Regions from separate parts of the Rhodopseudomonas sp. WA056 genome, predicted to be linked through region 4. Evidence: riboswitches for the same ligand, from Rfam matches in the RefSeq annotation. Region 4 holds a riboswitch; each other region holds the start of a gene.
What was found. A riboswitch is a leader RNA that binds a small molecule or an ion and turns the genes downstream of it on or off. The one in region 4 is predicted to bind cobalamin.

Region 1 (3,238 bases), on a different contig from region 4:
CGTGTCGGTCCCCGCTTGCGCGCCGCGCGTCCGGCGTGCTCTGTCCGGCCGACGTGTTTTGCGAGGAGAATCCGATGAGCGATCTCTGCCGGCTCTGGCTGGTGCGGCATGCGCCGGTGGACGGGCCCAAGGGCGTGATCCACGCTCCGGACGCACCGGTCGACCTCCGCGACACCGCGGCACTCGGCGCGCTGCGCGAAAGGCTGCCGCGCGACGCCGCCGCGGTCGCCAGTCCGAGCCGGCGCACGCGCGACACCGCAGCGGCGCTCGGCATCGAGGCCCAGCTCGATCCGGACTTTCGCGAGCAGGATTTCGGCACATGGACCGGGCGCCGCCACGACGATCTGTCGCGTGAACTCGGCTCTGCCTATGACGCGTTCTGGCAGGATGCCGCTCGGCTGGCTCCGCCGGGGGGCGAGAGCTTCGTGGATCAGATCACGCGGGTTCGGCAGGGGCTTGAACGGTTGTCTGGTGACACCGTCCTAGTGGTCCATTCCGGCACGATCCGGGCCGTGTTGGCGATTGCGCTGGATAGCTCGCCGACCGCAGCGCTGAGTTTCGTGATCGATCCGCTGTCGCTGACGCGGATCGACCGGCTGGGCTCCGGCTGGCGGATCGACTACGTCAATCGCCCTGCCGGTTAGGCAGGACGTGCACGGCCCGAGCCTTTTCGCTTGCGCGCGCTTGTGTCGCGTGCTCTGGTTTCGATGTCTTCGGTGCCTCGCCTGCGAGGTGAAACTGGGAATACGGTGCGGTGTCCATCACCAAATCCGTAGCTGCCCCCGCAACTGTAAGCGGATCTGTCCGGATCAAGCGGCCACTGACGTCATCGGCGTCGGGAAGGCGATCCAGGCGACATCCGTGAGCCAGGAGACCGGCCGAAGACGGAAGCATTCAACCGATCGACGGCGGGTCGAGAGCGGAGCAGTGATGACCGGTTTCTCCTAGCAGGCAGGCCGCGCGCAGCGGCGATAGCAGCGTCACTCGACGCCTTGGGCCGCGTTGCGCTCACCACCCGTCCGATCAGAACCAGCCCAGCGCCGCCGCGACCAGCCGGCGGTCTCCTGCTGCGGCGCGAGGAAGCGGTCATGGAGCCGAAAGACACCACCACCAACGAGGCCTTCAAGGGCTTCACCAACGAGGCCTGCCCGTTCCTGCCGTGTCATCCCGGCGTCGAACGGGAGTTCAACTGCCTGTTCTGCTATTGCCCGCTCAGCGCGTATCAGTGCCCCGGGCCGTACAAGACGTTCGTCGATCGCAACGGGCTGACGCGCAAGGATTGCTCGGACTGCACCCTGCCGCACAACGGCTATCGCCGGTCGTGGAATTTCATCCAGCGCTGGCTGGAGCGGCCGGTGCCTTGGGACGGCCAGCCGCAGGATGCTCGCCGGCTCAAGCGCGAGGTCTCGGACAGCGGCGAATGAACGCCGCCACCAGCGCCGCCGTTACTCCGTGAGCGGAACAGCATCGGAGGCGCTGGCAAGCCGCGTTACAGCGAGCGCGCGATCAGCAGCTTCATCACCTCGTTGGTGCCGCCGTAGATCTTCTGGATGCGGGAGTCGATGAACATCCGGCCGATCGGATATTCCTGCATGTAGCCGTAGCCGCCGTGCAGTTGCAGGCATTCGTCGACGGTCTCGACCTGCTTCTGCGTCGTCCACCATTTCGCCATCGAGGCGGTGACGGCGTCGAGATTGCCGGCGATGAGCTGCACCAGACAGAAATCGACGAACACCCGAGCGATGAACGCCTCGGTCTTGCGTTCGGCGAGCGTGAAGGCGGTGTTCTGGAATTCGATGACCGGCTGACCGAACGCCTTGCGGTCCTTGGTGTACTCCGAGGTCAGCGCTACGGCGCGCTCCATCGCCGCCACCGCGCCGATCGCGATGATCAGCCGCTCCTGCGGCAGTTGCTGCATCAGTTGCACGAAGCCCTTACCTTCTTCGCCGCCGAGCAGATTCTCCTTCGGCGTCCGGGCGTTCTCGAAGAACAGCTCGGAGGTGTCGGAGGCGTGCAGGCCGATCTTGTCGAGGTTGCGGCCGCGCTTGAAGCCGGGGTTGTCCTTGGTCTCCAGCACGATCAGCGACAGCCCCTTGGCGCCGGCGCCGCCGGTGCGGGCGACGACGATGATCAGGTCGCAGTTCTGGCCGTTGGTGATGAAGGTCTTCTGGCCGTTGATGACGTAGTCGTCGCCGTCGAGCTTGGCGGTGGTTCGCACGCTCTGCAGGTCGGAGCCGGTGCCGGGTTCGGTCATGGCGATCGCGCCGATCAGCTCGCCGCGCGCCATGCCGGGCAGCCAGCGCCGCTTCTGCTCTTCCGACCCGTAGTTGAGGATGTAGTGCGCGACGATCCCGCTCGACACGGTGACGCCGCTCAGCGCGTCGGGGACGATCGTCTCCATGTCCTCATAGACCGCAGCGTCATAAGCGAAGCTGGCGCCGAGCCCGCCGTATTCTTCCGGAACGCTGGGCAGCAGTGCGCCCATCTCGCCGAGCTTCAACCAGGCCGAGCGATCGACCATTTTCTGCTTGCGCCACTTGTCGCCGTGCGGAGCGAGATCCTTGGCGAGGAATTTACGAAACTGGTCGCGGAACGTGTCCAGCTCTTCGGTCATCCAGGGCGATCGGTATTGCATGTTTCCTCACTCGAATGGGCGGCCGCTTGGCACGGCGCATCGCCCGCTGATCTAGGCCAGTTCGGCGGTACAGGATAGATGTTGCGATCGCCGCATCTTGCGGCGTGTCGCTGCGAAGGGATGCGGCGTTCGCAGCCGCAGCACGCGCGATGCGGGAGGAGCGCTCAGGTCGCGCTGTCGATCAGGCTTTCCAGCAGACGCTTCAGTTCCGCAGTGGCCTTGTCGCCGTAGTTTTCGGCGATATGCGCCTCCTGGCTCAGCGCAAGTGCATTGAGCCGCTGGGTCAGCGCCTTGCCGCGATCGGAGATGTGCATCAGCACCTTGCGGCGGTCCTCCGGATCCTGGACGCGGTACACCAGCGAATCCGACACCATCCGGTCGATCATCTTGGTCAGGGTCGGATGATTGAGCAGCACCGCCTCGGCGAGTTCGCCCATCGAATGGCCCTTGCCGTCGGACAGCACCTTGAGGATGCGCCACTGCTCCACCGGCACGCCTTCGCCGCGCAGCCGCGCTTCGAGCTGGCGGTTGATCTCACGATTGGCCTGCGCCAGCAGATAGGCGAGGTGTTCGGTGATCGGCGGATTGCGGGTGGGCGATTTG
Region 2 (3,238 bases), on a different contig from region 4:
CGCGGCGTAGAGCCCGCCGATGAACGTCGCGACGCAGAACAGCAGGAACGAGCCGTACAGGATGGCGACGGCGCCGAGCACGCCGGTGAGCGCGCCGCAGCCGGTGCCGATCATGAAGGCGACGCGCCGGCCGTAGACCCGCGCGATCCAACCGGTCGGCAGCGTGCCGGCGGCGAGGCCGAGCACGTACATCGACAGCGGCACGGTGGCGAGCGACATCTGCGGCGCGAGCTGGGCGCCGATGATCGAGCCGGTGGCGAAGATCACCGCGGCGTTGGCGCCGGTCAGCGCCTGCGCCGCGACCAGCCGCACCACATTGGAACGGGCACGGGCATCGTCTTCGACGATGTCGTTGGCCGTCGCATCGACCATCGGCGGGGATTCTCCTCGCGCCGGCCGACACCGGCCGGCGATTGCGCGCGCATCATAGGGCCGGGCCGGGCGCGATCAACCCGCCGCAGCACCGCCGGCCGCATCGGCCCCCGCCGGTTTTGCCCGTACAAACACCAGGATCAGGTTGTTGGCCGGCATCTCGACGATCTCGCTCAGCGTCAGACCGGCGCCGGCAGCCAGGCGTTCCAGATCCGCCACGTCGCGCACGCCCCATTCCGGATTGGCGTCGCGCAGGCTGGTGTCGAACACCGCATTGCTGAGCGCGGTGTGCCTGCCGTCCTGCTTGAACGGCCCGTACAGCACCAGCATCCCGTCGTGGCGCAGCAGCCTGCCGGCGCCGGCCAGCAGCCCTTCGGCGACGCGCCACGGCGCGATGTGCACGACGTTGGCGCAAAACAGCGCCAGCAGCGGCCCGGGTGCGGTTCCCTCCACCGGCGCGACCGACCAGGCGGGATCGGCCAGATCGATCCGCTGCGGCGGCCGCAGATTGGCCAGCGCCGCATCGGCACGCCACGCGGCAATACTCTCCAGATGCCGGTCGTTGAGATCGCTCGGCCACCACACGATCGACGGATGCTCGCGCGCCAGTGCGGCAATATGCTGGCCGGTGCCGCTGCCGGCTTCGAGCACGTCGCCCTGCCGGCCGGCGAGCAGCCGGGCCAGCACGGCGCGGATCGGCGCGTCATTACGATGAAACGCAGCGGCATCGAGCCGGCCGTCGGGCTCGACGCGCCGTCCATCCTTGCCGAACTCCACCACGAACTCCGCCATCGCCACCTGCCGCATCCGCTATCGTGCGAGGTGTACAGACCCGGCTGTTACACGCAAGTCACAGCCGGTCACAATCCGACCACGATTGGGCCTGTTCGCCGCCATCGGCGAATTGACTCGCGAATCCCGGGACTCCTAGATGGAGGCGACGGTTTCCCGAAAGGGGATGAAAAGGGAATACGGTGCGGACGCAGACACTTTCGCGTTCTAGGCCGTAGCTGTTCCCGCAACTGTAAGCGGATCGTCTTTCGTCGGATGCCACTGGGAACCTCGGTCCTGGGAAGGCGACGGAAGATCAACCGCGAGCCAGGAGACCTGCCGTCATTCGTGGTCACACGCGAAGTTGCCGGCCGGGAATTGCAGGCATTGTCTTCACCGCTTCCGAACAAGCCGGTGAGACCTCGTTCGCTGTGACGTGCCACAGACGTCAGCCGAGGTTGATCCCATGCATTCCCGTCCCGCCGCGCCGCGGCCCTGCTCCGCCCTTTCGCGCGCGCTTCTCGCCTCCACGATTCTGGTGCCTTCACTTTCGCTCATCACGCCTGCCACCGCGCAGGACGTGCTGCCGGAGATCGTCGTCAGCGCCACCGCGACCCGCACCTCCAACGCCATCGTCGGAACGTCGAGCACAGTGATCACCGCCGAAGACATCGCTCGTTCACCGGCCCAAACCGTGCAGGACATCATCGCGCAGACGCCCGGTGTGCAGAGCACGTCGCTGTACGGTGGCGTCAACGGCACCGGCTCCTCGGTCGATCTGCGAGGCTTCGGCGCCACCGCAACCTCAAACACGTTGTTCCTGATCAACGGCCGCCGTCTCAACGACCTCGATCTGCAGGGCATCGACTTGTCGAGCCTCCCGCTGCAATCGATCGAGCGTATCGAGATCACTCGCGGCGGCAGCGGTGCGGTGCTGTACGGCGACAATGCTGTCGGCGGCGTCATCAACATCGTCACCAAGACCGGTGCCGGCGGCCCACCCGCAACGTTCCGCGCCGAAGGCGGCGTCGGTTCATTCAACCAGCGCCTCGCTGCGGTGTCGGCGGCTTTCAATTCTGGCCCATGGTCAACGTCGGCCTTCGCCAATCACGTCCGTACCGACGGTTACCGCGCCAACAACGCGCTGGAACAGAACAACGCGCTCGGCGAACTGCGCTACACCACCGCCGATCTCAGCGCCTTCCTCAATATCTCCGGCGACGACCAGCATCTCGGCCTGCCCGGCTCCCGCACCGTCGATCCGTCGATCGGCGTCAACCAGCTCCAGACCGACCGCCGCGGCACCAACACGCCGTTCGACTATGCGGACAAGCAGGGCGCCAACATCACCGCCGGCTTCACCAAATCACTGTGGGACGGTGCCGAACTGATCGTCGACGGCGGCGTTCGCGACAAGCGTCAGCAGGCCGGCTATTTCGGCAGCTTGCCGCTGTTGAGTTCCCGCGCCAGCGCATTCGACGCACATCTACGGACCTGGTCGATCACGCCGCGGCTGAGCATCAAGAACGCGTTCTTCGGCCTGCCGTCGAAGATCCTCACCGGCCTCGACTATTACGACGCGACCTATGATTCCGACCGCGGCCAGTATCGCGGCACGCCGCCGGTTCACGTCTACAACCTGTCTCAGAAGACCCTGGCCGGCTATTGGCAGCAGACCATCGCCGTCCTGCCGACCACCGACTTCTCCTATGGCGGCCGGGTGCAGAGCGTGAAAGTCGAGGCTAGCGACCGACTCAATCCGCTGGCGCCCGGTTATTTCGGCGAAGCGCAGGCGCTGCCGCTGAACAGCACCGAGACCCAGCATGCCCTGCACGTCGGCCTCGAGCATCGCTTCAACGATGTGTTCAGCGTGTTCGCCCGCGCCGCTCGTGCGTTCCGCACCCCGAATGTCGACGAACGTGTCGCCTCCGGACCGTCCTACGACGCGTTCTTCAATCCGATCCCAGGCACCTTCGCGCTCAAGACCCAGACCTCGGTGGATGTCGAAGGCGGCTTCCGCATCAAGTCAGGTCCGTTCGAGATGCAGACGAGCGTCTACAACATGGATCTGACCAACGAGATCCGCTACGATCCC
Region 3 (3,238 bases), on a different contig from region 4:
CTGCCCAGTGTCGACAGCTCGCCCATCTTCTGCAGCGAGAACGACAGCCAGCTCTTCAGGTCCGGATCGAGGCCGGCTTCGAGTTCGAGATCGACCGGCACATGCAGCAGCGAACACGACGGCGCCAGTTGCACGCGGTCGAGCCCACGCTGCTGCACGATCGGTTCGAGGCGATCGAGCAGATCGGGCAAATCAGCGCGCCAGACATTGCGCCCGTCGATAATGCCGAGCGACAGCACCAGATCCTTCGGACCCTTCGCGATCACAGCGTTGATCTGCTTCGGCGCCCGCACCAGGTCGAGATGCAGACCCGCGATCGGTAGCGCCAGCGCGGTCTCGAGATTGTCGCCGAGCCCGCCGAAATAGGTCGTCAGCATGATATCGAGATGCGGCAGCTCGCGCGCGATCTGGCCGTAGGCATCGCGAAACGCCAGGCGCTCGCGATCGTCGAGATCGAGCACCAGCGCCGGCTCGTCGAGCTGAACCCACTTCGCCCCCTCCGCCGCGAGCCGGCCGAGGATCTCGATGTAGACCGGCACCAGCTTCGACAGCAGCGACAGGACGTCGAAGTCGGCATCCGCGCACTTGCCGAGCTTCAGATAGGTGACCGGCCCGAGCAGCACCGGACGGGTGTCGTAGCCGAGCGCCTTGGCCTCGCGATATTCCTCGAGCGGCTTGAGCGATACGAGCTGGAAGCTCTGCCCGGCGGAAAATTCAGGCACCATGTAGTGGTAGTTGGTGTCGAACCACTTGGTCATCTCCTGCGCCGGGACGCCCTGCGGTGCAGAATCGCCGTGGTGATGACCATTGGCGCAACCATGCCCTGCGATTTCGGCCTGGGTGCCGCGCGCCATGGCGAAATAGGTAGCAAGTGAGACCGGCCCCCCTCTCCACCCATAGATCTCGGGAATCGCGCCGACCATCACGCTGGTGTCGAGGACCTGATCGTAGAGCGAGAAGTCGTTCGACGGAATCACGCTGACGCCGCGCGCTTTTTGCCGCGCCCAGTTCGCCGCGCGCAACGCGGCCGCAACTCGCAGCAGGTCGGCTTCCGTCGACTTGCCGGCCCAGAAACTTTCGAGTGCGGATTTCAGCTCGCGCCGCGGCCCGATCCGCGGTGTGCCGAGTGTGGCGACGGCAAGAGACGTAGTAGTTGTGAGAGAAGACATGGCTCAACCCCAAAAGTTGGGGGCAAGGCCTAGCGACGCGGCATGATTCCCCGAACCGCAAGCACGGCGGGGCCACAAGCGCACCACCGGGGCACCCCGCCCGTGGACGTTTCGTTCGACGAGGCAGGTCTCCTGGCTCGCGGGTCATCGCCTTCGTTCGACCTTCCCGGGATCGCTCCCAGTGGCTTTGCTGAACGTCGGCTCGCCGCTGACAGTTGCGGGGGCAGCGCCGGCCTTGCACCGGCTTCCCTCTTAGCTCCGGACGATACGATCCGAAGAACCTCGACGGCGATCACTATGGCGAGGATGATCCAAGGCTGTCAAGCGATCCACGCTTCGATCATCTCAACTAATTAGTTTCCCCCGCGCAAGACGCGCAGCAACAGGCAGAAAGACTCTGTCCTACCGAACCGGAGCTATCAGCTTCCGCCGCTCGGGACGCGACATCGGCTTGCTACCCGCCGATTCCGTCTCTCGCCTATGATCCGGCCGACGCCGGCGCGATCGATCGAACGATCGACGCATCCAGCGCCTCGAAGCGGTCGAGCCCGAGCGTGTCGTACAGCTCGGCGCGGGTCTGCATCTCGCCGAGCATCGCTTGCGTGCTGCCGTCCCGCCGCAACGTCGCATAGAGCTTCTGTTGCGCCTTGTTGGCGACGCGCAGCGACGACACCGGCCAGATCACCATCCGGTAGCCCATCTGCTGAAACTCGTCGGCGGTGAAGAACGGAGTCCGGCCGAATTCGGTCATGTTGGCGAGCAGCGGCACGCCCGGCATCCGAGCAGCGAATTCGCGGAACATCTCGGCCGTGGTCAGCGCCTCGGGAAAGATCGCGTCGGCTCCGGCCTCGATGTACAGCCTGGCGCGCGCCACCGCGCCGTCGATGCCTTCGCTCGCCGCCGCGTCAGTCCGTGCGATCAGATAGAGATGTCGTCGCGCCTTCGCCGCGGCGGCGACCTTGGCGGCCATGTCGTTCGCGTCGGCGAGCTTCTTGTCGTTGAGATGGCCGCACTTCTTCGGCAGGAGCTGATCCTCGATATGAACCGCCCCCGCGCCGGCATCCTCGAAGGTGCGGACCATGTGCATGACGTTGAGGGCCTCGCCGTACCCGGTGTCGCCATCGACCAGGGTGGGAAGGCCGCCTGCCCGCGCGATCTGCCGGATGAAGAACGCCACCTCGTCGACCGTGATCATCCCGAGGTCGGGAATCCCCATCGACGCGGTCATCGCGGCGCCCGACAGATACAACGCCTCGAAGCCGGCGGCACGCGCCTGCAGTGCGGCCATGCCATTGTGCGCGCCCGGCATCCGGACGATGCCGCCGCGCTCGATCAGCGAGCGGAACCGCACGCCTGCGGGGTCGGTGGGGAGATCGGCAGCAACGAGATACGGCATGGTTTCACTTTCAGGCATGACAAGAAGACGGCGCGTGGCCGCGTTGTTCGATCGGCACGAACAGACGATTCTCCGGTCCGACGTAGTTCGCGGTCGGGCGGATGATCTTGTTGTCCTGCCGCTGCTCGATGATGTGGGCGCTCCATCCCGCCGTCCGTGAGATCACGAACAACGGCGTGAACAGCGAGGTCGGCACGCCCATCGCGTGATAGGAGACGGCGCTGAACCAGTCGAGATTGGCAAACATCTTCTTGGATTCGTGCATCACCGCCTCGATCCGGTCGGCGATCTCGAACATCTTCACCGATCCGGCCTCGACCGAAAGCCGCCGCGCGACTTCCTTGATCACGCGGTTGCGCGGGTCGGCGATGGTGTAGACCGGGTGGCCGAACCCGATCACCACCTCCTTCGCAGCCACTCGACGGCGGATGTCGGCCTCCGCCTCCTCGGGAGTCGCGTATCGCTTCTGGATTTCGAACGCCGCTTCGTTGGCGCCGCCGTGCTTGGGACCACGCAGCGCTCCGATCGCGCCGGCGATCGCCGAGTAGAAGTCGGCGCCGGTCCCGGCGATGCAGCGCGCCGTGAAGGTCGAGGCGTTGAACTCGTGCTCGGCATACAGGTTCAGCGAAGTATGCATCGCGCGGACGTGGGACTCTCGCGGTTTGGTCCGGTG
Region 4 (3,238 bases):
CCGCCGCCGCGATCGGCGCGTCGCTGACCAAGCGCGGCGTCGCGCGCCGGGTGCAATTCGTCACCGGCCACGATGTCGACGGCCGCCTGCCGCGCGATCTCGACCTCGCGGCCCTGGCGGACGCGACGGCCACAACCTGCGTCTATATGGGCAAGGCCACCTTCCCGGCCCTCGCGGCGCAACTGATCGCCCGCGGCCTGAGCGCTACGACACCTGCCGTGATGGTCGAGAGCCTCGGCTCTGGCACCACAAATGTCGAGCGCGGCACCGTCAGCGAGATTGCCGCTCGCCTCACCGCCGACCGGCCGGCCGGCCCCTGCATGATCCTGTACGGCGCCGCGCTGGAAGAAGGCTGAGAACCGGCGCGCCGGACCGAGCTGTCACCAAGCTTCGTTCAATCGTGTGCCGCGGCCGAAGCAACGCCGTGCCTCCGGCTGATCTGCTCGATCGCATCCGACAGCCGATCGAGCGCGGCCGGCAGCATCGGACCGCCGCAGACCGTGAGCTGATCGGGGACAACGATCCGCCGGGTTTGCGGATAGGCCTGCTGAATCGCCGGATGCAGCAGCAAAGCCTTGCCCTGATCCTCAGCCTGCGGCTGCTGCTCCGACACCAGCAACAGATCCGGCCGCGCAGCGACGATGGCTTCAAGCGACGCGAAGCCGCCATAGCTGAGGCCAAGATCCGAGGCGGCATTCGACAGCCCCACCGTGTGCAGCAACGAGCTGAGCAGACTGTCGCCGCCGGTCACCCAGCCGCGCCGCGACAGCGCCAGCACCCGGCCCTGCCAGCGTGACGCCGTTTGCCGCGCGCGCTCGGTTGCCCGGTCGATCGCAGCGATCATCGCGTCCGCTCGCTGCGGATGGCCGACGAGCTCGCCGGCCCGAACGATCTGCGCCTTGACCTCGTCGATCGTCCGCGGCACGTCAAACTCCTCGAGCGGGATGTGCTGCGCGCGCAGCAGCTCGCGGGTGGCGCGCTTGCCGTAGCGGCCGGCCAGCACCACGTCGGGCGCCAGCATCAACAGATCCTCCGCCTCGCCGGACAGCGACGGAAACCGCTTTGCCTCGTTCGCGAGCCAGGACAGCCGCGGGTCACGCGCATAGGGCCCAAGGCCCATGATCTGCTCCGGATCGGCCAAGGCGATTAGCAACTGATCGGTGCACATATTGATCGAGGCGATCCGCTTCGGTGCGGCGAACACCGGCGATGACAGCAGGCCGATCACACCGAGGCTGATCAGTCCGATGACCGGCAGCGCCAGATGGCGTAGCCAAGGGGTCAACCGTTGCTCGCCCGAAACGACGGGCGCACAAGCGCCGCGATGCCGCGCAGTTGTTCTGGTCAAGACGACATCCTCCGCCGGCCCATCGCCGAACGAGTTGCACACCTGTACCGGCCGGTCTCCTGGCTCGCGGATATCCGGCGCGTCCGCCTTCCCGGCCAAGCCGGCCAGTGGCATTCGAGGACGCTCCGATCCGCCCACAGTTGCGAGGGCAGCCACGGCATTGGGGCAACGACACCCCGCACCGCATTCCCGTTTCACCCCTCGTGCGAGGGGCACCGGTACTGGTTTCGGTTAAGCACGCCGCCCCGGGCCGCACAAGGCAGACGATCCGCCGAATGGTCGCCCGCCGGGGCGGGCCACTGCCGGTGGCACCGTCTGGCCGCCCGACAGCAAAGCGAGGGTCGCAGCCTGCCCCCTGTTCATGACGCTTCCGCGCCCTGGGACGCCCTGACATAGGCGTCGTACAGGCGTGCCTCCGTGGCATCGTCCATGGTCTGATCGAGCAGTGGCAGCAGTGCCATCTCTTCCTTCTGGACGTGCACGACCATGCGTTGCACCAGCTCGGCGCCGGCGCGGCTGAACTCGCGCCAGCTATCGGCGTCGAAGCCGTTTGCCTGCGCACGCCGGGCCTGCGCAATCAGCTTTTCGCCGAGCGGCCGCATGAAATTGTGCTCCTCGGTGAGATGGTCGCCTATCAGTTGATCGCCGACCGAATCGAACATCGTGAACAACTGCGTCTCTTCGAAGTCGAAATGCCGCAACGTATCTGCTTCGATCGCCGCAGAGAGATCGGCGAGCAGCCGCGCGCCGGCGGGATCGGCCACGCTGATCGGCTGACGACGCGAGATCGCCGCCTCGAGCCGCTCCATCAGCGCGATGGTGGCGCGATGCTCGTCGTGCAGGGTCTGGCTGATGCGGTTGGCAAACATGGCAGGCTCCTTGAAACTAACAGTTGCGGGTGCGGCCCGAAGTGAGCGACGGCAGAATGCTGGCGATGTAGGCGGCGAAGGCGAGCGCCCCGGCGGCGCCAACCACCGCAGCACCGGCAGCGAGCTGCGGAATGTCGAGCACGATCGCCAACGCCAGCACGGCGATCGCGATCAGATGGCAGACCGCATGCGCCTTGAGCGGGGCAGCGACGCCGAGGTCTGTCAGCAGCGGCGGTCCGCCGCTGGCGCGGCTGACATGCATCGAGGCCAGAAACGGCACGATCCGCTGCAGCACGCCGAGCAGGAACGTCATCAGCCAGCCGCCGAGCGCCACCAGCCCGAACAGCGTCGGCCCGCCGAGGCCGGCCCAGCCCTGTAGCGCAGCAAGCGCTGCAAGCGGCGTCAGCGCCAGCATGACCCAGGAGAAACGGATCAGCACAAACGACAGGCCGAGGCGCTTGCGCATGCCGCTCGCCAGCGCGACGCGCATCAACCCGAGATGCAGGCCGACCGCGACCGCGCCGACCACGCAGGCCGCAATCTGCAGTGCGACGACATCGTCAAGCGCACCGATCGTGCCGAGCGCCACGGTGGCGGTGGCGGCGCCGAAGCCGAACCATGCCGTCCGCTGATCCGGCGCGTTCGACAGCGCGAACATCGGGATCAGCACGTGGCTGAAACCGAGCGCCAGCATTCCCATGAAACCGAATCCACCGAGGATCATATGGGCGCGCGCCGCCGCGGCGTGATCAACGAAAACCCCGAAGCGATGGTCAAGCGACAGTGCGAGGCCCAGCGCCACGAGCGCGATCAGCGAGGCGAGTGCCGCCCAGCCATAGGCGCGTACCACCGGCATACTTCCGGCGCGCCGCAGATTGTCGGCCAGCAGCACGGCGAACAGCAGCAGTCCCAGCGTCGTCGCCGCAGCACCGCCGATCATCCAGATGCTATCAGCAGCCGCCATCCCGGCGATCAGCACCACCGCGCCCGGGATCAGCAGCCAGGATGCCAACCGGATCGG

Region 1: linked by a shared signal. The riboswitch ahead of DU475_RS13025 (cysteine-rich small domain-containing protein) and the one ahead of DU475_RS08315 (ABC transporter substrate-binding protein) in region 4 are both predicted to bind cobalamin.
Region 2: linked by a shared signal. The riboswitch ahead of DU475_RS12535 (TonB-dependent receptor) and the one ahead of DU475_RS08315 (ABC transporter substrate-binding protein) in region 4 are both predicted to bind cobalamin.
Region 3: linked by a shared signal. The riboswitch ahead of metE (5-methyltetrahydropteroyltriglutamate--homocysteine S-methyltransferase) and the one ahead of DU475_RS08315 (ABC transporter substrate-binding protein) in region 4 are both predicted to bind cobalamin.

The regions. Positions count from the first base shown of each region.
Region 1 is NZ_QPFS01000057.1:21,165-24,402, forward strand. It holds gene DU475_RS13020 (histidine phosphatase family protein) at 75-644, shown strand; cobalamin riboswitch at 698-897, shown strand; gene DU475_RS13025 (cysteine-rich small domain-containing protein) at 1,089-1,424, shown strand; gene DU475_RS13030 (acyl-CoA dehydrogenase family protein) at 1,490-2,635, opposite strand; gene DU475_RS13035 (MarR family winged helix-turn-helix transcriptional regulator) at 2,800-3,238, opposite strand, start outside.
Region 2 is NZ_QPFS01000053.1:26,425-29,662, forward strand. It holds gene DU475_RS12525 (MFS transporter) at 1-372, opposite strand, end outside; gene DU475_RS12530 (DUF938 domain-containing protein) at 448-1,164, opposite strand; cobalamin riboswitch at 1,297-1,501, shown strand; gene DU475_RS12535 (TonB-dependent receptor) at 1,610-3,238, shown strand, end outside.
Region 3 is NZ_QPFS01000024.1:4,875-8,112, reverse strand. It holds gene metE (5-methyltetrahydropteroyltriglutamate--homocysteine S-methyltransferase) at 1-1,169, opposite strand, end outside; cobalamin riboswitch at 1,275-1,469, opposite strand; gene prpB (methylisocitrate lyase) at 1,648-2,565, opposite strand; gene prpC (bifunctional 2-methylcitrate synthase/citrate synthase) at 2,576-3,238, opposite strand, start outside.
Region 4 is NZ_QPFS01000029.1:2,590-5,827, forward strand. It holds gene cobA (uroporphyrinogen-III C-methyltransferase) at 1-356, shown strand, start outside; gene DU475_RS08315 (ABC transporter substrate-binding protein) at 395-1,348, opposite strand; cobalamin riboswitch at 1,381-1,583, opposite strand; gene DU475_RS08320 (hemerythrin domain-containing protein) at 1,708-2,217, opposite strand; gene DU475_RS08325 (hypothetical protein) at 2,234-3,238, opposite strand, start outside.